One region of the Cupriavidus gilardii genome, then DNA from elsewhere that is predicted to be linked to it. Evidence: predicted binding sites of a transcription regulator. Region 1 holds the regulator's gene; the other holds the start of a gene.
The links. The regulator FliA, encoded in region 1, starts transcription of late flagellar genes. The targets are predictions, from matches to a motif close to CTAAAGTTTNNNNNNNNNNNGCCGNTA.
Positions count from the first base shown of each region.

Region 2: the regulator FliA is predicted to act here: its motif matches at 4,364-4,390, upstream of FOB47_RS14575 (DUF342 domain-containing protein).

Region 1 is NZ_CP054624.1:395,954-406,112, forward strand. It holds gene flhF (flagellar biosynthesis GTPase FlhF) at 1-1,321, shown strand, start outside; gene FOB47_RS01840 (P-loop NTPase family protein) at 1,328-2,164, shown strand; gene FOB47_RS01845 (RNA polymerase sigma factor FliA) at 2,184-2,900, shown strand; gene FOB47_RS01850 (flagellar protein FlhE) at 2,996-3,370, shown strand; gene clsB (cardiolipin synthase ClsB) at 3,510-4,730, shown strand; gene FOB47_RS01860 (lysylphosphatidylglycerol synthase domain-containing protein) at 4,814-5,797, shown strand; gene FOB47_RS01865 (flagella synthesis protein FlgN) at 5,827-6,285, opposite strand; gene flgM (flagellar biosynthesis anti-sigma factor FlgM) at 6,330-6,638, opposite strand; gene flgA (flagellar basal body P-ring formation chaperone FlgA) at 6,765-7,529, opposite strand; gene flgB (flagellar basal body rod protein FlgB) at 7,853-8,260, shown strand; gene flgC (flagellar basal body rod protein FlgC) at 8,268-8,675, shown strand; gene flgD (flagellar hook assembly protein FlgD) at 8,719-9,384, shown strand; gene flgE (flagellar hook protein FlgE) at 9,477-10,159, shown strand, end outside.
Region 2 is NZ_CP054626.1:954,588-964,746, forward strand. It holds gene FOB47_RS14550 (hypothetical protein) at 1-11, shown strand, start outside; gene FOB47_RS14555 (threo-3-hydroxy-L-aspartate ammonia-lyase) at 75-1,055, shown strand; gene FOB47_RS14560 (NAD(P)/FAD-dependent oxidoreductase) at 1,170-2,798, shown strand; gene FOB47_RS14565 (DUF1415 domain-containing protein) at 2,802-3,362, shown strand; gene FOB47_RS14570 (class I SAM-dependent methyltransferase) at 3,408-4,235, opposite strand; gene FOB47_RS14575 (DUF342 domain-containing protein) at 4,469-6,103, shown strand; gene FOB47_RS14580 (hypothetical protein) at 6,159-6,422, opposite strand; gene FOB47_RS14585 (hypothetical protein) at 6,483-6,644, opposite strand; gene FOB47_RS14590 (hypothetical protein) at 7,032-7,460, opposite strand; tRNA gene FOB47_RS14595 (tRNA-Thr) at 7,645-7,720, opposite strand; gene FOB47_RS14600 (hypothetical protein) at 7,825-8,256, opposite strand; gene FOB47_RS14605 (class 1 fructose-bisphosphatase) at 8,458-9,474, opposite strand; gene pepN (aminopeptidase N) at 9,664-10,159, opposite strand, start outside.

The sequences.
Region 1 (10,159 bases):
TCATGCCGTCGGCGCCTGCGTCAACGCGCTGCGCGACGGCCCCTATGGTTTTGCGCTGCTGCGCGAGCTGTGGGCGGGCCGTGGCCAGGGCCAGGCGGAGCCGGCCGAACTGCGTCCTCTGGTGCGCCAGGTCCGCGACGCGGTCTGCCAGGATGCCAGCCGGCATTGCGAACACTTCGTGCTGTCCGCGTCGGTGACGCTGCCCTGCGCCGTGCCGGGCCGCCGCGCGCCACAGCCGTGGCAGCACACGCTGTGGCTCGGCGACCGCGACGGCATGCCGCTGATGGCCACCGTGACGCCGCTGGCGCGCACGCCGCAGGCCGGCGGCTGGGACACCGAGATGGCGGATTGGCGCGCCGCGCTGGCCGCGCGCCGTACCGTCGTCCATCTGCTCGACACGATGCCGGCCGGCGCCACGCTGCAACGCTGGCAGTCGAGCGGCGAACGCTGGCTGGCGGCAGCACGCAAGAGCACGCGCGTGCTGTGCGACGGCACCGCATGGAAGCTCGATGCGCTGGCCGACACGCTGACTTTCCACGCGCAGGCCGAACTGCGCTGGCGCGACCGCGACGCCGTTCAATGGGTCGCGCAGACCAGGGTGCGCGTGATCGAAGGGCAGACCCGTGCCGCGCGCGGCACCGCCACCGAAGGCGGCATCGAGGCCGTGCTGCTGGTGGCGCGCACCATCGAGCGCGACAGCGGCCAGACGCTCGCCGTCGACTATCTGCTGGCCGATCCGGCGCTCGCCGGCGCCGGTGCGCAGCTCGCCCAGTGGGCACGCTGGGGCGAGGCCGCGGCGCTGCAATGCCGCACGCTGCGCCATGCGCTGGACCATCTCGGCCGCCCGGCCGGCACGTCGCAGCAAGCGTTCGACGTCGACGCGCTGGTCGCGCTGCAGGCCGGCATGACCGCGTTGCGGCTGGCCCATGCGCCGGCACAGGCGGCGATCGACTGTCTGGCGGGGCTGGCCGGCCAGGCAGGCCGGTCGGCCGCCAGGGATGCGGTACCGGGCGCCGCCGCGCTGCTCGAGGGACTGGGCCGCCTGCTGGCCCTGCTCGACGTGCTCGAGAACTTCCCGGGCCGCAACGCCGCCGCGGTCGGGTCGGCTCGCGCGTCGAACGACAAGCGCGGCGCAGGCGAGGCCATCGAGGCGATCCGCGCCGCGACCCCGGCCGCGAATCATGCCCTCACTGACGCCGAATTGCCGGCGCCGGCGCTGCCCGAATCCGCGCAGCATCTGGCCCAGCGGATGACGCAGAACGCCGCGGGCACACGAGAGAACGCGTCGGCGAAGTTCGACCTGGCCGCGCTTGGAGACTGATTGAACATGCTTGCCGTCGATCAGGCCGAAAGCCTGCGCCGCATGCTGGCGCCCCGCGCCACCCGCCGTATCGCCGTGTTCGGCTGCGAGCCGGGCGCCGGTGCGACCACGGTCGCGCTGGGCCTCGCTCATGCGCTGGCATTGCAGGGCGAGCGCGTGCTGCTGGTCGATGAAGACCTGTCGCACGCGCGCGCGACGCGCCTTGCCGGTGCCTCGCCGCCGGGCACGCTGGCCCAGGTGCTCGCCGGCGCCGTCGCGGTCGATGCCGCGGTCGGTCGCCGCGAAGCCGGCATGCCGGCGCTGCTGCCCGGCGATGCGTCGGCGTGGGGCCCGCTGCAGGCGCTGCATGACTTCCGCACCGTCGTCAGCGATGCGCGCCTCGGCGCCGATGGCGCGTTGTCGCGCTTTTCCGCCGCCGCGCACAACCTGGTGGTGGTGATGCGGCCCGAACGCGAATCGTTGACCGCCGCCTATGCCTGCATCAAGCGGCTGCATCATCGCTACGCCTGCCGGCATTTCGAACTGGTGGTCAACTGCGCCGCCAGCGAAGCGTCGGCGATGGCGATCGCCGGCAACCTGGCGCGCACCGCGGGCCAGTATCTCGGCGTGCAGGCGCGCTGCGCCGGCGTGCTGCCGGCCGACCCGCTGGTCGCGCGCGGCACGGCGCTGTCGCGGGGCGTCGTCGATGCTTTCCCTGGCGCGCCGGCCACCGCCATGCTGCGCCGACTTGCCGTCAGCATCGCTGGCTGGCCTCTTTCACCCGATCCCGAACCGATGCCCGCCGCTGGCGCCGCGACCGCCGTCGCCACCGCCGCGCTGCCCGCATCGGCGATGGCCTGCTAGCACTCGCGAGAATTCCACCATGTACACGATCCAGGGAAAGCTCGAACAGACCGACACCGTCCAGACCCATGCGCCGCTGGTACGGCGCATTGCCCTGCAACTGGCGGCGAAGCTGCCGGCCAGCGTGCAACTGGACGACCTGATCCAGGCTGGCATGATCGGCCTGCTCGACGCCGCCCGCCGCTATGAAGACACCCACGGCGCGCGCTTCGAGACCTATGCCAGCCAGCGTATCCGCGGCGCGATGCTCGACGAGGTACGCGCCAACGACTGGCAGTCCCGCAGCCTGCGCCAGTCGACGCGCCGGATCGAGCGGACCGTGCGCGCGCTGGAGCAGAAGCTCGGCCGCACGCCGCTGGATTCCGAGGTTGCCGAAGAACTGGAGATGCCGCTGGACGAATACCAGAGCATGCTCAACGAGGTCTATGGCTGCCAGCTGCTGCATTACGAGGACTTCGAGCGCTCCGGCGAGGAGGATTTCCTCGATCGCCACCTGACGGTCAGCGAGGACGGCAATCCGCTGACGCTGCTGATGGAAAGCGGCATGCGGGGCGCGCTGATCCGGGCGATCGAACGGTTGCCCGAGCGCGAAAAGCTGGTGCTGTCGCTGTGCTACGACCAGGAGCTGAACCTGCGCGAGATCGGCGCGGTGCTCGAGGTCACCGAATCGCGCGTCTGCCAGATCCGCAGCCAGGCCATCAACCGGCTGCGCAGCCAGTTGCGCGGGCTGCTGTGATGGCCCGCATGGCAGGTCGCGCGTTCGGGTCGATCGTGGCGATCGCCTCGGCGGCCGTGGCGGTGATCTCGCCTGCCGTCGCGGCCTCGCCGCTGATGCACACCAATTTCGGCGGCGACTCGCGCCATGCATGGACCGCATCGGTGTCCGCGCCGGCGCTGTACGGCCGCGGCGTGCGGGCCTTGTCGGCGCCTATCCTGCCCAGCGGCTATCTGGCGCAGGCCGAAGGGGTGATCACCGCAGTGCGCTGGCGTTACCGTTTTGCTCGCGTGCCACCGCCAAATCTGCAAGCCTATCTCTGTAATGCCAACCGTTGCGTGCTGCTGCCCGGGCCCGAGGGCAAGACCGATGCCTTCCGCGGCGACGATGCCGACAAGGGTTTCGTGTTTGCGTTCCGCATTCCGGGACAGGGGCCGTTGACGCCCGTGCTGCAAGGGCAGGCCAGCCAGATCACGGTCAGCTATCGCTGAATGGCGGGCGCCGCGAAGGCGGCAAGGTGACGGCGAAGCCGCCGTCGTGACGAGGTGATTGGCGGTGGACTTGCCGGCTCGCGGCGGGTGGCATTGAATGTGCTTGTTGCCATGGAGAATCTGGCAGCGAGACATCGAAATGAGCCCCAACCGAACCAGCGGTAATCGCATCCGCCTGCTGGAAAACGGCGACGAATATTTCCCGCGCGTCTTTGCCGCGATCGCCGCCGCGCAGACCAGCGTTCTGCTGGAAACCTTCATCCTGTTCGACGACCGCGTCGGCGTGGCGCTGCGCGAAGCGTTGATTGCCGCGGCCAAACGCGGCGTCCATGTGGCGATCACCGTCGACGGCTACGGCTCGCCCGATCTGCCGCCCGCGTTCGTTGCCGGCATGGTCGCGGCCGGCGTGCGTTTCCATATCTTCGCGCCGCGCCGGCGGCTGCTCGGTGTGCGGACCAATCTGTTCCGCCGGCTGCATCGCAAGCTGGTGGCGATCGACGGACGCATCGCCTTTATCGGCGGCATCAACTTCTCCGCGCAGCACCTGACCGACCATGGCCCGCAGGCCAAGCAGGATTATGCGGTCGAGGTCGAGGGACCGGTCGCCCACGAGGTGCATCGCTTCCTCGTGCAGACGCTGCCGCCGGGCGACGTCGACGTGCCCGCGGTCCCGCCGCCGGCGCCGGCCGGCAATATGGCCGCGTGGCTGGTCACACGCGACAACGACGCGCATCCGACCGATATCGAATGGGAGTACCTGCAGGCGATCCGCGCCGCGCGGCATCAGGTGGTGATCGCCAACGCCTATTTCCTGCCGGGCTATCGCGTGCTGCACGCGATCTGCGAGGCGGCCCAGCGCGGCGTCGACGTGCGCCTGATCCTGCAGGGCAATCCCGACATGCTGTGGGTCAAGCGGATGGCCGACATGCTGTATGCCCATCTGCAGGACGCCGGCGTGCGCATCTTCGAATACTGCGAGCGGCCGCTGCACGGCAAGGTCGCGGTGATCGACCGCGACTGGTCCACCGTCGGCTCCAGCAACCTGGATCCGCTGAGCCTGTCGCTGAATCTGGAAGCCAACCTGGTGATCCGGGACGCCGGCTTCGCGCGTGGCCTGCGCGAGAACCTCGACGCGCTGATGGCCAATGCCTGCCGCGAGATTCCGCCGAATCGCCAGACGCGGCGCGCGCCGCTGCAACTGGCGGCGACCACGCTGATGTTCCACTTCCTGCGCCGCTTCCCCGCATGGGCCGGCTGGCTGCCCGCCCACACGCCGAAGCTCGTGGTCGCTACCGCCGAGCCGCCGCGCCGGCCCTGGCGATTTCCGGTGCTGAAGCGGGGCGCCGGCGGAGCGGAATAGATGACAGCACAGGGATCACGCGGAAGGATGACGGCAATACGACGACGGCAATACGACGACGGCAAATCGATCACGGCGACCAGATGACGGCACGACAGGCGACTGACCACCACACGAGAACACGGCGGCGCAGCCGCTGGGCGCAGGTGCGCCGCATACTGGGCATCGCCTTTGTCGCGCTCGTGGTGGTGCTGGTGGTCAGGAAGCTGGCCGAGGTCGACTGGGCCGAGGTCTGGGTCACGCTGCAGGAATACGACTACCGGACGCTGACGCCGGCCGCGCTGCTGGTGGTGCTCAGCTATTTCTGGCATTCGGCGTTCGACCTGCTGGGCCGCTGGTATGCGCGGCATCGGCTGTCGTCGCCGCGGGTGCTGGTGATCGCCTTCGTCAGCTATGCCTTCAACCTGAACCTCGGCGCGCTGGTGGGCGGCCTGGGCATTCGCTACCGGCTCTATTCGGGAGCGGGACTGTCGGGCGCACAGATTGCGTCGGTCTATACCATCGGCGTGGTCAGCAACTGGATCGGCTACCTGGCGCTGCTCGGGGCGGTGCTGGCCGCTCGCACCGTGGTGCTGCCGCCCGAATGGGGGCTCAATGCCACCTTGCTGCAGATCGCGGGATTTGCGCTGCTGGCGGTGGTCGCCGCGTACCTGGTCGCCTGTGCGAGGGCCAGACGGCGCCGATGGACGGTGCGCGGCCATGCCTTTCATCTGCCGCCGCTGCGTTTCGCCGTGATGCAGTGCGCGCTGTCGATTACGAACTGGCTGACCATCTCGGCCATCATCCAGACGCTGCTGCCGTCGTCGGTGCCGCTGCTGGTCGTGCTGGGCGTGGTGCTGATCGGCAGCATCGCCGGCGCGGTCGCGCATATCCCTGCCGGTCTGGGTGTGCTCGAGACGGTGTTCGTGGTGCTGCTGGGCGATCGCGTGCCGCACCACGCGCTGCTGGCCGCGCTGCTGGCCTATCGGGCGATGTACTACCTGTTGCCGATGCTGCCGGCGGTGGTGGGGTATTTCCTGCTGGAGGCGCACGGAAGGCGCGCCAGCACGGTCGAGCCGACGGCGTAAGGTGTGTTGCTTCGCCGCAGAGAGAGAAATCAGCCGCTGGCCAGGCTGACGCCGCGCGGACCGGCCTGTGCCCGGCCATTGCGGCCGTAGACGGTGGCCGTGTCGCCGCGCTGGCGAAGCGTCTGCAACGCGTCCTGCGTGTATCCCAGATGCGCCGACACCACGGCGCCGTTCAGCGTATTGGCTTCGGCCGCGCCGCGCGCGGTCAGCACGAGGGTGCGCCATGCGGCGGCGACGCCTTCGTCGATATGCAGTCCCACCAGTTGCCGGCCGCTGCCCACGCGGATGCCGAGCGCGGCCATCTGGGCCTGGCGTGCGGTGCCCAACTGGGCGATCTGCTGCGCCAGCTCCTGCTTGCTCTGCACCAGTTCGCCCAGCGACTGGAAGTCGCCGGCGCGAATCGCGGTCCGTTCCTGCTGCAGCGCATCGACGAAGGCGGCGATGGCTTGCGTTTCCCGCTGCATGCTGGCGATCAGGGCTTGGCTCATGGGCGCGAAGTTGAAGGAATTCGGTTGGGGTAACGGCCGAGGGATCAGCGGCCGCCGTCCTGCGTCAATTCGCGCAGCGTGGCCAGCAGACCGTCGGCGATCTTGCTCGGGTCCATCTTCAGGCGCCCTTCGGCGATGGCCTGGCGGATCTCGTCCACCTTGGCTTGATCGATATCGCCGTCGGCCTCATGGGCCAGACGCGAGCCGATATCGCGCACCTGGCTGCCCAAGGGGCTCATGGTCAGGCCGCTCGCGGACGGTGCGGCGCCCGGCACGGGGCTCGACGCGGTGCGTCCAGTGCTTTCAGCGGCACCTTCGCCGGTGCGCGGCAGGGTCGATTGGTGGATCTTCACGGGATGTCCTTGCTGGGTTTGCTCAGCTTAACGGCGGGGCGTCGCCAAACTTTAGGACGCGAATTGTGACACGCTGTAACGACGCTGTGGCGATGGCTGGGGCTGAGGCCGGGGCCATGTCGGCGGCTATTGTTGCAGCACCACCGTGTCGGCGTCCCGCACCAGCCCGTTGACGACCTGGCCGCTCTTGAGCCGGATCTGCACCGTGTTGCCAGGAGCGGCGTCGGCCAGGATCTTGCCCTCGCTGCGGATCTGGAAGGCCTCGCCTTCGATGGTCACCGCGACCATCTGACCCTGCTTGACCGCGATCGCCTTCCGGACCATGTCCATCCGCAGCGGCGAGCCGGCCGCGATCCGGTTGGCCGTGACCGCGCCCTGGAGCTGCGCCGGGTCGGTCACGACCGCGCGCGGCAGGCCGGCAAGATCGCCCTCGCGCCGTTCCAGATCGGCCGGGCCGATCGGCTGGCCCGGCGCCAGCGCATGCGCGGCGACATAGTAATCAGCCACCACCGAGACGCGTGCCTGCACGTAACGGGTCCACGGCCGCTCGCCACCGCAGCGCACGCCAACCGAAACCCGGCCCCAGGCCGCCGCGCCGCCCGGCAGGAACGGCTGCGGCGCCACGCATTCGCGCGCGCGTCCGCCCGAGGGCGGCACCACCTGGATACTGGCCTTGCCCGGCAGCCCGGTGGTCTCGCGCAGCAGGAACTGCTCGACCGCGACGCGCACCGGATCGTCGGTGAACGGCGACGGCTGTGCAGCCTGGGGCGGCGAGGCAGATGTCGTGACCGATGTCGTGGCGGTCGCCGCCAGCGCGGCGGTGCATGGCAGCGCCGCGCAGAGCGCCAGCGAGGCGAGGCGGCGTGGTGCCGATCGGTGCGTGCGAAACATGGCGTGATCCCGGCAGGCGAAATGGAAAGTCAGGAAACAAGGCGGCGGGCCGGACGCAGGCGCGCGCGTGGGGGCAGGCGCGCGTGCAGGCAGTGGGCGTTCGGCAACGAGACCTCATTGTAGGCAGCGGCACGCGCGCCCTCCGCCTGAAATGCGCAGGTTTCCCCGTCCTATTCATCCGATTGCACTGGCCAGCCGCCACCTAAGATGGCACCCGTAAAGAAGGCCGGGCCCATTCCCGGCCGCCCTCACGCCTTTGCCGACGCAGGGGCGCGTGGTTTCGTCACACGTTCCTCGATAGCGAGAGATAGCGAGATACGGACATGATCGACAGACTCGATGCGTCGTTCCGTTTCCAGCAGGAAGCGTTGAACTTGCGCAATCAGCGGCAATCGGTGATCGCCGCCAATATCGCCAATGCCGATACGCCGGGCTTCAAGGCCCGCGACTTCGACTTTGCCAGCCAGCTGTCCGAATCGGTCGAGCGGGGGCGGCAGGCCAACGGCGTGTCGCTGTCCACCACGTCGACGCGCCATCTGCCGGGCCAGGCCTCGGTCGCCAGCGAGTTCGAGCTGGCGTACCGGATTCCGATGCAATCGAGCATCGACGGCAACACCGTCGAGATGGACACCGAGCGGGTGGCATTCGCCGACAACTCGGTCAAGTACGAGTTCGGCCTGACGGTGATGAACTCGAAGATCAAGGGCATGTTGGCCGCCATCCAGTCGTGAGGAAACCATGCCGGCAATGAATATCTTCGACGTGACGGGCTCGGCGATGGCCGCCCAGTCGCAACGCATGAACGTCACGGCCTCGAACCTGGCCAACGCGGACAGCGCGGTGGCGCCCAACGGCCAGCCGTATCGCGCCAAGCAGGTGGTGTTCGGCCTCGCGCCGACGCCCGGCCAGGCCGATATCGGCGGCGTGCAGGTGCGCGGCGTGATGGAAGATCCGTCGCCGCCCCGCATGGTGCACAACCCCACGCATCCGCTGGCCAATGCCGACGGCTACGTGGTGATGCCCAATGTCAATCCGGTGGAAGAGATGGTCAACATGATTTCGGCGTCGCGGTCCTACCAGGCCAATGTCGAGGTGTTGAACTCCGCCAAGAACATGATGCTCAAGACGCTGACCATCGGTCAGTGATTCCGCCATATCGACCGGACCAACCGGATCAACGGGACCAACGATGACCACCACGCCACCCGTCAACAACAGCAGCAACAGCGCCGCCAACCAGCTGGCCAACAGCGCGTCCAGCGCCGCGGACCTGCAGAACAACTTCCTGAAGATGCTCGTCACGCAGATGAACAATCAGGATCCGCTCAAGCCGATGGACAATGCCCAGCTGACTTCGCAGCTCGCGCAGATCAGCACGGTCAGCGGCATGCAGACGATGAACGCGACGCTGGCCCAGCTGCTGAACCAGGTCAGCGCCAGCCGCGCGATGGATTCGGCCGCGCTGATCGGCCGCACGGTGATGGTGCCGGGCAAGGAAGTCGCCGTCTCCGGCGGCAAGCCGAGCCAGTTCGGCATCGACCTGCCGGCCACCGCCGACGCGGTCACCGTCGACGTGCTCGACAAGGACGGCAACGTGGTGCGCACCATCGACCTGAAGGGCCAGACCGCCGGCGTGCACGACGTGAGCTGGGACGGCAAGAACAACGCCGGCGGCGTCGTGCCGGACGGCGACTACACGTTCAAGGTCAGCGCAACCGCGGACGGCAAGAGCGTGCAGCCAGTGGCGCTGGTCTACGGCAAGGTGCAGGCCATCAGCGGCGATGCCAATGGCGTGCTGGTCGATATCGGCGGCGGCCACACCGCGCTGGTCGACGACGTGCGCAAGATCCTTTAATCCGAATCATCGGCATTCAACAGAACGCCAGCGCGGCGGTGCCAAGGGCGCCGGCGCGGGCAAATTCGTACGACGCGTAACAAGGGGAAATCATGGGTTTCGGTCAAGGAGTCAGCGGCATCAATGCCGCGGCACAGAATCTGGACGTGATCGGCAACAACATCGCCAACGCGAACACCGTCGGCTTCAAGCAATCGACCGCGCAGTTCGCCGACGTCTACGCCGGCTCGAAGGTCGGCCTGGGCACGCGCGTGAACTCGGTGGTGCAGTCGTTCACGCAGGGCAATATCGAGGCGAGCGGCCGCTCGCTGGACGTCGCGATCACCGGCGGCAACGGCTTCTTCCGCATGGTCGGCACCGACGGCTCGGTGTTCTTCTCGCGCAACGGCCAGTTCCTGCGCACCGACGACGGCCGCATCACCAACGCGCAGGGCCTGCAGCTGACCGGTTATCCGGCCGGGGTGCAGCCGGGCGGCGGCGTGCAGCCGCAACCGCTGGTGGTGTCCAGCGCCCAGATGGCGCCGAAGGCCACCGACCGCATCACCGCGCAATACAACCTGGACTCGCGCGGCACCGCGCCGACCGTGCCGTTCACGACCTCGGCCGGCAACCCGCCCGCCGCCGCGATGTTCAACTACAGCAGCACCATCGAGGTGTTCGACTCGCTGGGCAACGCGCAGCAGGTCACGGCCTACTTCCGCAAGGGCGCGACCGACGCGACCGGCACCGACTGGCAGGTCTATGTGACCGACGCTACCGGCACGCAGCTGTCGGG
Region 2 (10,159 bases), on a different replicon from region 1:
TGGCGCACTGAGCCCGGCCGATGCCCGTCCCATTCGAATCGCGTACTTTTTTTCCCTGCAAGGAGTGCTGTCCCATGACGCAATTGGCCATCTCGTTCATCGATGTCGTGGAGGCGCACCGCCGCATCAGCGGCGTCGCGCACCATACGCCGGTGCTGACTTCGGCCACCGCCGACGCGCAGACCGGCGCGCGGCTGTTCTTCAAATGCGAGAACCTGCAGCGCATGGGTGCCTTCAAGTTTCGCGGCGGCTACAACGCGATTGCGCAGCTGTCCGCCGCACAGCGCGCCGCCGGTGTCGCGGCCTTCTCGTCGGGCAACCATGCACAGGCGATCGCGCTGTCGGCGCGGCTGTTCGGTACGCGCGCGGTGATCGTGATGCCCAAGGATGCACCCGCGGCCAAGATCGCCGCGACGCGCGGCTATGGCGGCGAAGTCGTGCTGTACGACCGCTATACCGAGGACCGCCAGACCATCAGCGAGCGGCTGGCGCGCGAGCAGGGACTGACGCTGATCCCGCCGTTCGACCATCCGGACGTGATGGCCGGCCAGGGCACGGCCGCCAAGGAACTGTTCGAGCAGGCCGGTCCGCTGGACGTGCTGCTGGTGCCGCTGGGCGGTGGCGGTCTGCTGTCGGGCTGCGCCGTGGCGGCCCGGGCGATGCATCCGGGCTGCACCATCATCGGTGTCGAGCCGGAAGCGGGCAACGACGGCCAGCAAAGCCTGCGCGCGGGGCGCATCGTCGAAATCGGCACGCCCGACACCATCGCCGACGGCGCGCAGACCCAGCATCTGGGCCGCCACACCTTCCCGGTACTGCAGCAACTGGTCGACGATATCGTCACGGTCAGCGACGCTCAACTGATCGAGGCGATGCGCTTCTTTGCCGGCCGCATGAAACTGGTGGTCGAGCCCACCGGCTGCCTGGCCGCCGCCGCGGCATTTGCGGGCAAGGTCCAGATCGCCGGCAAGCGGGTCGGCATCATCCTGTCCGGCGGCAATGTCGACATGGCCCGCTACGCCGCGCTGCTGGGGCAGGCGCCGGCGCAGGACTGACGGACCGGCTGGGCAAGGAAGGGGCGGCCGCGAGCGGCCGACGGCACCGAAAGGCTTTAGAATTGCGGGTTGGCCATCGGACCCGCCGCTCGGCCGCCGAATACCTTGTCCCCCATGCTACGCCTCAGTGAACTCAAGCTCCCCCTCGACCATTCCGAAAGTGACTTGGAGGCCGCTGTCCGTGCGCGTCTGATCGACATCGGCGTCAAGGGCGATGGCATGGTGTCCTTTACCGTGTTCCGCCGCGCGCACGACGCGCGCAAGCGCTCCGATATCAAGCTGACGTATATCGTCGATATCGAGGTGAAGGACGAGGACGCGGCGCGCAAGCGCATCGCCGGCAAGCCGAACTGGAGCGTGACGCCGGACATGACGTACCGCTTCGTCACGCAGGCGCCGCAGCACACGGCGACGCCGCGGCCGGTGGTGATCGGCATGGGCCCGTGCGGCCTGCTGGCCGGGCTGATCCTCGCGCAGATGGGTTTTCGCCCGATCATTCTCGAGCGCGGCAAGGAAGTGCGGGAGCGCACTCGCGACACCTTCGGGCTATGGCGCAAGAGCGTGCTCAATCCTGAATCGAACGTGCAGTTCGGCGAGGGCGGGGCCGGCACCTTCTCCGACGGCAAGCTCTATAGCCAGATCAAGGACCCGAAGCACTACGGCCGCAAGGTGCTGCACGAGTTTGTCAAGGCGGGTGCGCCCGAGGACATCCTGTTCAAGGCGCGGCCGCACATCGGCACGTTCCGGCTGGTCAAGATGGTCGAGAACATCCGCGCCGAGATCTTCGCCCTCGGCGGCGAGATCCGGTTCGGCACGCGCGTCGACGACATCGACATCGAAGGCGGCCGCGTCCGCGGCCTGCAGCTGTCGAACGGCGACTACCTGCCGTGCGAGCAGGTCGTGCTGGCGGTCGGCCACAGCGCGCGCGACACCTTCGAGATGCTGTACCGACGCGGCGTATTCATGGAAGCCAAGCCGTTCTCGCTGGGCTTTCGCATCGAACATCCGCAGGGCATGATCAACCGCAGCCGCTTCGGCAAGTTTGCCGGCAACAAGCTGCTGGGCGCGGCCGACTACAAGATCGTGCACCACTGCAGCAACGGCCGTTCGGTCTACAGCTTCTGCATGTGCCCGGGCGGCACCGTGGTAGCGGCGGCATCGGAGCCGGGGCGGGTGGTCACCAACGGCATGAGCCAGTACAAGCGCGCGGAGCGCAATGCCAATGCGGGCATCGTCGTCGGCATCACGCCCGCCGACTATCCGGGCGGACCGCTGGCCGGCATCGACTTCCAGCGGCATTGGGAAGAGCGCGCCTTCGAACTGGGCGGACGCAACTACTGCGCGCCGGGCCAGCTGGTCGGCGACTTCCTCGCGCGGCGGCCATCGACCGCGCTCGGCACGGTCGAGCCGTCGTACAAGCCGGGCGTGACGCCGACCGATCTGAGCACCGCGCTGCCGGACTACGTGATCGAGGCGATTCGCGAGGCGCTGCCGGCATTCGAACGACAGGTGCCCGGCTTCGCGATGGACGACGCCGTGCTGACCGGCGTCGAAACGCGGACTTCGTCGCCGCTGCGCATCCGCCGCAAGGACGACTACCAGAGCGTCAATGTCGCGGGCCTCTATCCGGCCGGCGAGGGCGCGGGCTACGCGGGGGGCATCTATTCCGCGGCGATCGACGGCATCGAGGTGGCCGAGGCGGTCGCGCTCGATATCGTCAACCGGGTCGGCAAGGCGGCCTGAGCGATGTCGCCGGCGGAGCAGCAGCAGATCGTCGATGCCACGCGTCACTGGCTGACGCGCGCGGTGATCGGGCTCAATCTGTGCCCGTTCGCCAAGAGCGTCCACGTCAAGGAGCAGATCCGCTACGTGGTCTGCGAAGCGACCGATGCCGAGACGCTGCTCGATACGGTCGAGGCCGAGCTGAAGGCGTTGGCCGCGGCCGATCCCGCGCACATCGACACCACGCTGCTGATCGTTCCGCGGATGCTGGCGGACTTCGCCGACTACAACGATTTTCTGTACCTGGCCGAGCGCGTGCTCGACAGCCTCGGCCTGTCCGGCGTGCTGCAGATCGCCAGCTTTCACCCGCAATACCAGTTCGCCGGCACCGACGCGGACGATATCGAGAACTACACCAACCGGGCACCGTATCCGATCCTGCATCTGTTGCGCGAAGACAGCATTGCGCGCGCGGTCGAAGCCTTTCCCGACGCGGCGGACATCTACGAGCGCAACGAGGAGACCATGCGCCGGCTTGGCCACGAAGGCTGGCGGCGTTGGATGGCGGGGGAAGACGCCCAGTAAGCGCCGGTCAGTGGGCTCCCGCCACGGGCGCTCTGCTGCTGAACCTCAGGCGGGCGTAAAGAACCGCTCGCGCATTTCCTCGAGCCCCAGTGTTTCGAGCACGTGAGCCAGCCGCTCCGCCGGCCGCCGGCGCGGCAAATCCTTGTACTGCGCGACGATCAGTTCGTTCTTCATCGAGTGTTCCCACCCGACCAGCTCGGTTACCGTGACCTGGTAGCCGTGCGCCTCCAGCTGCAGGCAGCGCAGCACGTTGGTGACCTGGCTGCCGAATTCGCGCGTATGCAGCGGATGGCGCCAGATCTCGGCCAGCGGATTGCCGAGCGACTTCGACTTGTTCCTGCGCAGCACCGCCGCGACCTCGGCCTGGCAGCAGGGGACCACGACGATGTACTTCGCGCGCTTGGTCAATGCGAAACGGATCGCGTCGTCGGTCGCGGTATTGCAGGCATGCAGCGCGGTGACCATGTCGACCGTCGCCGGCAGCCGGTCCGAGGTGATCGACTCCGCCACCGACAGATTCAGGAACGACATGCCGGGGAAGCCGAGCCGCTCGGCAAGCGCGGTGGATGAGCGCACCAGCTCCTCGCGCGTTTCGATGCCGTAGATATGCGAGCGGTCCTGCTGCGTCTTGAAGAACAGATCGTAGAGGATGAAGCCGAGATACGACTTGCCGGCGCCATGATCGACCAGCGTCAGGTCGGCATGGTCGCGCTTGAGGTCCTGCAGCAGCGGTTCGATGAACTGATAAAGGTGATAGACCTGTTTCAGCTTGCGGCGGCTGTCCTGGTTCATCTTGCCGTCGCGGGTCAGGATATGGAGTTCCTTGAGCAGCTCGATCGACTGGCCGGGACGGATTTCGTGGGTGTTCGACATGGGATACGGCGCGGTTGGCCCGGGTACTGGTGCGCCGCGTCTTGCGGCATCGTGCGGCCTTGGGACAGGCGCGTGGGCCCGGGCGGGCAGGGCGACAGTTTACCGGAAGGCGTCCCGAAAGAATTTTCCTAAAGTTTTGCCGAAATCTGCCGTAGGTGACGGACAGGCGGCATGCCGACTGGGTGCCGCCCCGACAACAACGATAAATCAAAGGCAGACGGCTGGAGGACGCGATGAGCGACGTAGCAGCTTCGGTTGTACGGGTGTGGGTGGACAGCACGGACAAGGCCGTGCGGGCGCGCTACGAGTTGCCGGCGGAGGCCGAAGAGGGCAACGGGCCCCCCGACCGCGCCGCGCTGATGGCAGCCCTCGAGGCCCAGGGCTGGGCGCATGCCAGGCTGGACGAGTCCGCCATCGCGGCGTTCCTGCTCGCCTGCCATCGCGACGGGGCGCCGGCCGAGGCGGTGATCGGCGAACTGGTCGACGGCTATTTCGAGATCGATATCGATGCCGATTCGCTGACGGTGCGGCTGACGCTGTGGCCGCCCGAAGGCGGACGGGTGGTGCAGCCAGACGATGTTCGCATCGTGCTGGCGGGGCGCGGCATCAAGCTGCCGGTCGACGAGGCGGCGCTGGCAGAAGCCTTTGCCGCGGGACGTTGCGACGACCTGCCGATCGTGCACGGCACGGCGCCGACGCGCGGCACGCCGGCTCGCTTCGTCAATCTGCTCGAGCCACGTCGCGTCGGCGCGGACGACGACCACGCCCGCATCGATCTGCGTGACCTCGGCAACCTGTTGCTGGTGCAGCCCGGCACGCACCTGATGCGGCGTATCCCCGCGGTGCAGGGCACCGCGGGTCAGGACGTGTTCGGCCGCGTGCTGCCGGCGCCGGAAGTCGCCGATACACCGTTCACCGATCGCCTGACCGGCGTCGGTCCCGACCCGGACGATCCCGATCTGCTGGTGGCGACCGTCGCCGGCCTGCCATCGGTGCGCGCGCGCGGCGTCAGCGTCAATCCGGTCGTCGCCGTCGATGCGGTCGACATGCACTCCGGCAATATCGCGTTCGAAGGCACGCTGCGCGTCAACGGCGACATCAAGACCGGCATGTCGGTGCGCGTCGGCGGCGACGTGATCGTCGCCGGCACCATCGAGGCCGCCCACGTCGAGGCCGGCGGCAATGTGGTCGTCAGCGGCGGCATCATCGGCAAGTCCGACGGGCCGCACGACCCGGCCAGCGCCATCGCACGGATCCAGTGCAAGGGATCGGTACATGCGCGCTTCATCGAAAACGCCGTGGTCGAGGCCGGCACCACGGTCACTGCCGACAGCGCCATTCGCCAGAGCGATGTCGCGGCTGGGGAGACGATCACTGCCGGAGACGCGGCCATCGGCAGCGGCAATATCACCGGCGGCCGCTGCCGCGCCTGGCATGCGGTCCGTGCCGGCACGCTGGGCGCGCCGGCGGGCACCGCTACCGCCATCCACGTCGGCCTGAACCCCTATGCCGACGCCGAAAAGGCGGCGCTGGAAGCGGAGAAGCGCCGGCAGGAACAGGAGCAGGCCAAGATCCAGCAACTGATGGCGTTCTTCGCCAAGAATCCCGAGCGCGCCACGCCGGAACTGCGGGAGAAAGCGCGCGCGACGCTGTTCAAATACACGCGCGACATGCTGGACACCGACGCCCAGTTGGCCAAGCTCGCCGAGCAACTGCATCCACGCCCGGACGCCGCCGTGGTGGTCGGCAAGCGCGTGCATGGCGGCGTCCGCGTGACGATCGGTCAGAAGACCATGCGCGTGATGGAAGATATGCCGAAGGTCGAATTGCGGCTGGTCGGCGAAGGGATCGGGGTGGTGCGGGAATGAAAAAGCGGCGCACAGCGCCGCTTTTTCTGAGACTGGTTACGCCTTCGCGCCCTGGTTACTGCAGCGACAGCGCGGTCTGCGTGTAGTGCCGCATATTGCTGGCCGGCTCAATGCCGACATAGCTGTAGTTGAACTCGCACTTGACCGCCCGGCCGAGTTCGGTGGCCCACCAGCAGCGGTAGTCCATCCGATAGGCGGCATTGCTGGTCACGCCGTTGGTCAGGTTGCCGTCATTGGAATTGGTGAATGCTACGCCGTACTTGATGCGCAACGTATCGAACGTATCGCTGCCGACGGCGACACGCTCGAACGCTTCCACATTGGCTTCCAGTGCCGCGGTTTCGTGATACGCGCCACACTGATACTGCCAGCCCGAGGTTCACGTCTTGCCGACGAACATCGGGTATTGGAAATGCTCACGCTTCGGCGTGAAGGTGCAGGTCTGGCTCGGGCTGTCTGCGCTAATGCGCGCCGTACGGTTGCGATCCGCGTCGTTGAGGATGGTATCGGTCAGCTCGCCAGTGGTCATGTAGCGGTTCATCGTGAATCCGCCTTGCGAATCGACGGCAGTTGTCGTATCGCGATAGGTGCGGTCGATGGGTGAGCCGTCGACAGTTGTGCCCGGCTCGCGCCACAACGTGGTCTCACCGACCTTGGCTGCGACCCGCGCACGTCATCGCCACCACCGCCGCACGCGCTCAGTGCCACGGCAGCAATGCGGCTGCGGTAAATTCCGTCCAATTTCTCATCTCTTTTCCTTGTTATTGATCCTTGTTCTTTTATCGGCAACAAGCCGCGCGGGATATTTGCAAGGCGCTCCCCGAAAGTGGGGACCGTGAAGTAGGGTTGACCGGAACGGACCGTTGGGATAGAGGCGGGCCGGCTTCCATCCTGTCGTGTATTTGCGTTGGCGATGTCGGCCCGTCGCTCAGACCGTGCCGCGCCAACGCCTACTACGACGGATCGGCTGACAGCGATCGTGATCCAACGCGGCAACGGCGCGACGCAATAAACGCGCTTCGTCCAGCGTTACCGGATAGCGCGGCTCCACGTCGTCGATCGAGCCGAGATCGAAATAGCTCCAGAGCGTTTCGCCGTGGATCGTGACGCCCCAGCGGTCCATTTGCCGCAGGTCGGCTAGGCATAGCGTGACGAACGCATCGGGATCGTTCGAGCCGGCGCGGCCAATGGCCTGGTCCAGCCGCATCGTCATTGCGCGGGCTTCGGTGCAAGTCGGCGTGTCGTTGTTTTCCGCGCTGTGCTTGGGCGTTGGCGCGAGCTTTCGTTCGAGCGGAGTTCCGGGAATGGGCGCAGTGCCGAATGACTGCGACTGCCGGTGCAACGCGATCGGATTCATGGCGAGCTCGAGTGGGTGGAGGAGGTTCGAGCTTATCCAGCGTCGGCGCGGTGGGCGCTGAGCGGATTCTGAAAGGTAGAGCTGGAAAGCGACCGGCCGTCGGACGGAGCCTGGGCCTGAGGCGTAAGGGTGGGGCGCCAAACAAAAATGCCCTTGGAATATCCAAGGGCATTTCTTTGAAACCTGGTGCCGAAGAGAGGAATCGAACCCCCGACCTTCTCATTACGAATGAGCTGCTCTACCGACTGAGCTACTTCGGCAACACTACCGGTTGGGAACCGGATAGAGCCCGCAATAATAGCAGCGGATCACGCGCCTGTGAAGCCCCTCGGCGCACTTTTTTCACGGTTCCCCCAGGCGGCCGTCAGCCGAAGGTGCGGCCCGTAGGCGGGGCGGGATGGGCTGGCGTGGCCCCGTCCGGCCGCGCCAGCGCGGTCAGCAGGCCGTCGATCGCGGCGATGAATTCGCGCAGGCGGACCAGCGTGACCGGAAATACCGGGTCCGATGCGTCGATGGTCCAGGGATGGAAATACAGCTCGCGTTCCTGCTCGCTGATCGGCACGCCCCAGTTAGCCAGCTGGCGCAGATCGCAGACATGCAGGTCGATGCCGTCGCTCAGGCCGTAATGCAGCGCGACGTCGAGCGTCTCGTGCAGCCGGATGGCGAGGGCCTGCACGGCTGCGAGTTCAAGCGGGGCCTCGCCGCACGGCGGGTTGGCCGGCAGGGTGGCGGTAACGGGCGGGTTGATCGGCGGGGTGATGGCGTAGCGGGCGCCGGCATCCGAAAGGGGGACCATCGCGGTTTCCTTGCTGCGTGGAGAAAACAGCAGGGTAGGGACTCGGCGAGGCGGAGGAAATGAGCGGATTCTGATTTCCGCTGCGGAAAGAAAAAGGAGCCACCGGCAATGCGGTTGGCTCCCTTTCGCCGTGGCCTTGCACGTCCGTGCAGGCCGATGCGGGACCGGCCTGCGTCGAGGACCGGTCGCGGCGCAGCGGTATCAGCTGCCCGCCTGCGCTTCCTGGTGGTAGCGCGTCACCCGCTCGACCTCGTTCTTCGAGCCGAGGATCACCGATACGCGCTGGTGCAGCTTTTCCGGCTGGACCTCGAGGATGCGCTGATGGCCGTTGGTGGCCGCGCCGCCGGCCTGCTCGACCAGCATCGCCATCGGGTTGGCCTCGTACATCAGGCGCAGCTTGCCCGGCTTCTCCGGCTCGCGCTTGTCCCACGGGTACATGAAGATGCCGCCGCGCGTCAGGATGCGGTGCACGTCGGCCACCATCGAGGCGATCCAGCGCATGTTGAAGTTCTTGCCGCGCGGGCCTTCCTCGCCGGCCAGGCATTCATCGATGTAGCGGCGCACGGGCGGGGCCCAATGCCGCATGTTCGACATGTTGATCGCGAATTCCTTGGTGTCCTCGGGGATCTTCACGTCCGACTGCGTCAGCACGAAGCTGCCCGCCTCGCGGTCCAGCGTGAACATATGGACGCCGTTGCCGACGGTCAGCACCAGCGTGGTCTGCGGGCCGTACACCGCGTAGCCGGCCGCGACCTGATGGGTGCCCGGCTGCAGGAAGTCGCTCTCGGTGACGGTCTGCCCCGGCTTGGGCATATGCAGCACCGAGAAGATCGTGCCGATCGACACGTTGACGTCGATGTTCGACGAGCCGTCGAGCGGATCGAACAGCAGCAGGTATTCGCCCTTCGGATAGCGGTTCGGGATCTCGTAGAACGAGTCCATTTCCTCCGACGCCATCGCGGCCAGGTGGCCGCCCCATTCGTTGGCGTCGAGCAGCACTTCGTTGGCGATCACGTCCAGCTTCTGCTGGGTTTCGCCCTGCACGTTGCCGGTGCCGGCCGAGCCCAGCACGCCGGCGAGCGCGCCCTTGCTGACGGCATTGGAGATGGCCTTGCACGCGCGCGCGACCACCTCGATCAGCAGCCGCAGTTCGGGCTGGATGGTGTTGTGCTTGCGTTGTTCCTCGACCAGATAGCGGGTCAGGCTGATGCGAGTCATGGGTTTCCTCCTTGAATGGCCGCCATTCTACAGGCCGGGGCGGGCGGCCCACCGATGCCGGCGGGCCTTGCCGCGATCGCCGGTTCGCTATCGCACCTGACCGGCACCCGCCCGGGGCACGCAGCCAGGCCGTCAACCGCGTCCCTACCGTGCCTCAATCGCGCCTCAATCGCGCCCAAGCGGGCCGCATCACGCCGACAGCGCCTTGCCGACGATCTCGCGCACGTCGCGCGACAGCTTGTCGGCCGCCGCCACGCGCTCGAGCGCTGCGCGCATCCTGTCGCGCAGCGGCAGCGCGTATTTCTGCCAGCGGTCGAGCGCGCGCGCCAGCCGCGCCGCCACCTGCGGATTGATCGCGTCGAGCGCCAGCACCTGTTCGGCCCAGAATTCGTAGCCCGAGCCGTCCTCGGCATGGAATTGCGCGGGGTTGCCCGAGCAGAAGCTGAAGATCAGCGCACGCGCGCGGTTGGGGTTGCGCAGCGTGAAGGCCGGATGCTGCATCAGCGCCCGCACCGTGTCGATCGTGCGCTTGCCCGCATGCGGGCCGACTTCGCCGCGCTGCATGCCCTGCAGCGAGAACCATTTGTCGACCACCAGCGGATCGTGCTCGAAGCGCTGGTAGAAATCGGCCAGCGCGGCCTCGCGGCCCGGCGCGAAGCTGTTGACCAGTGCGGTCAGCGCGGCG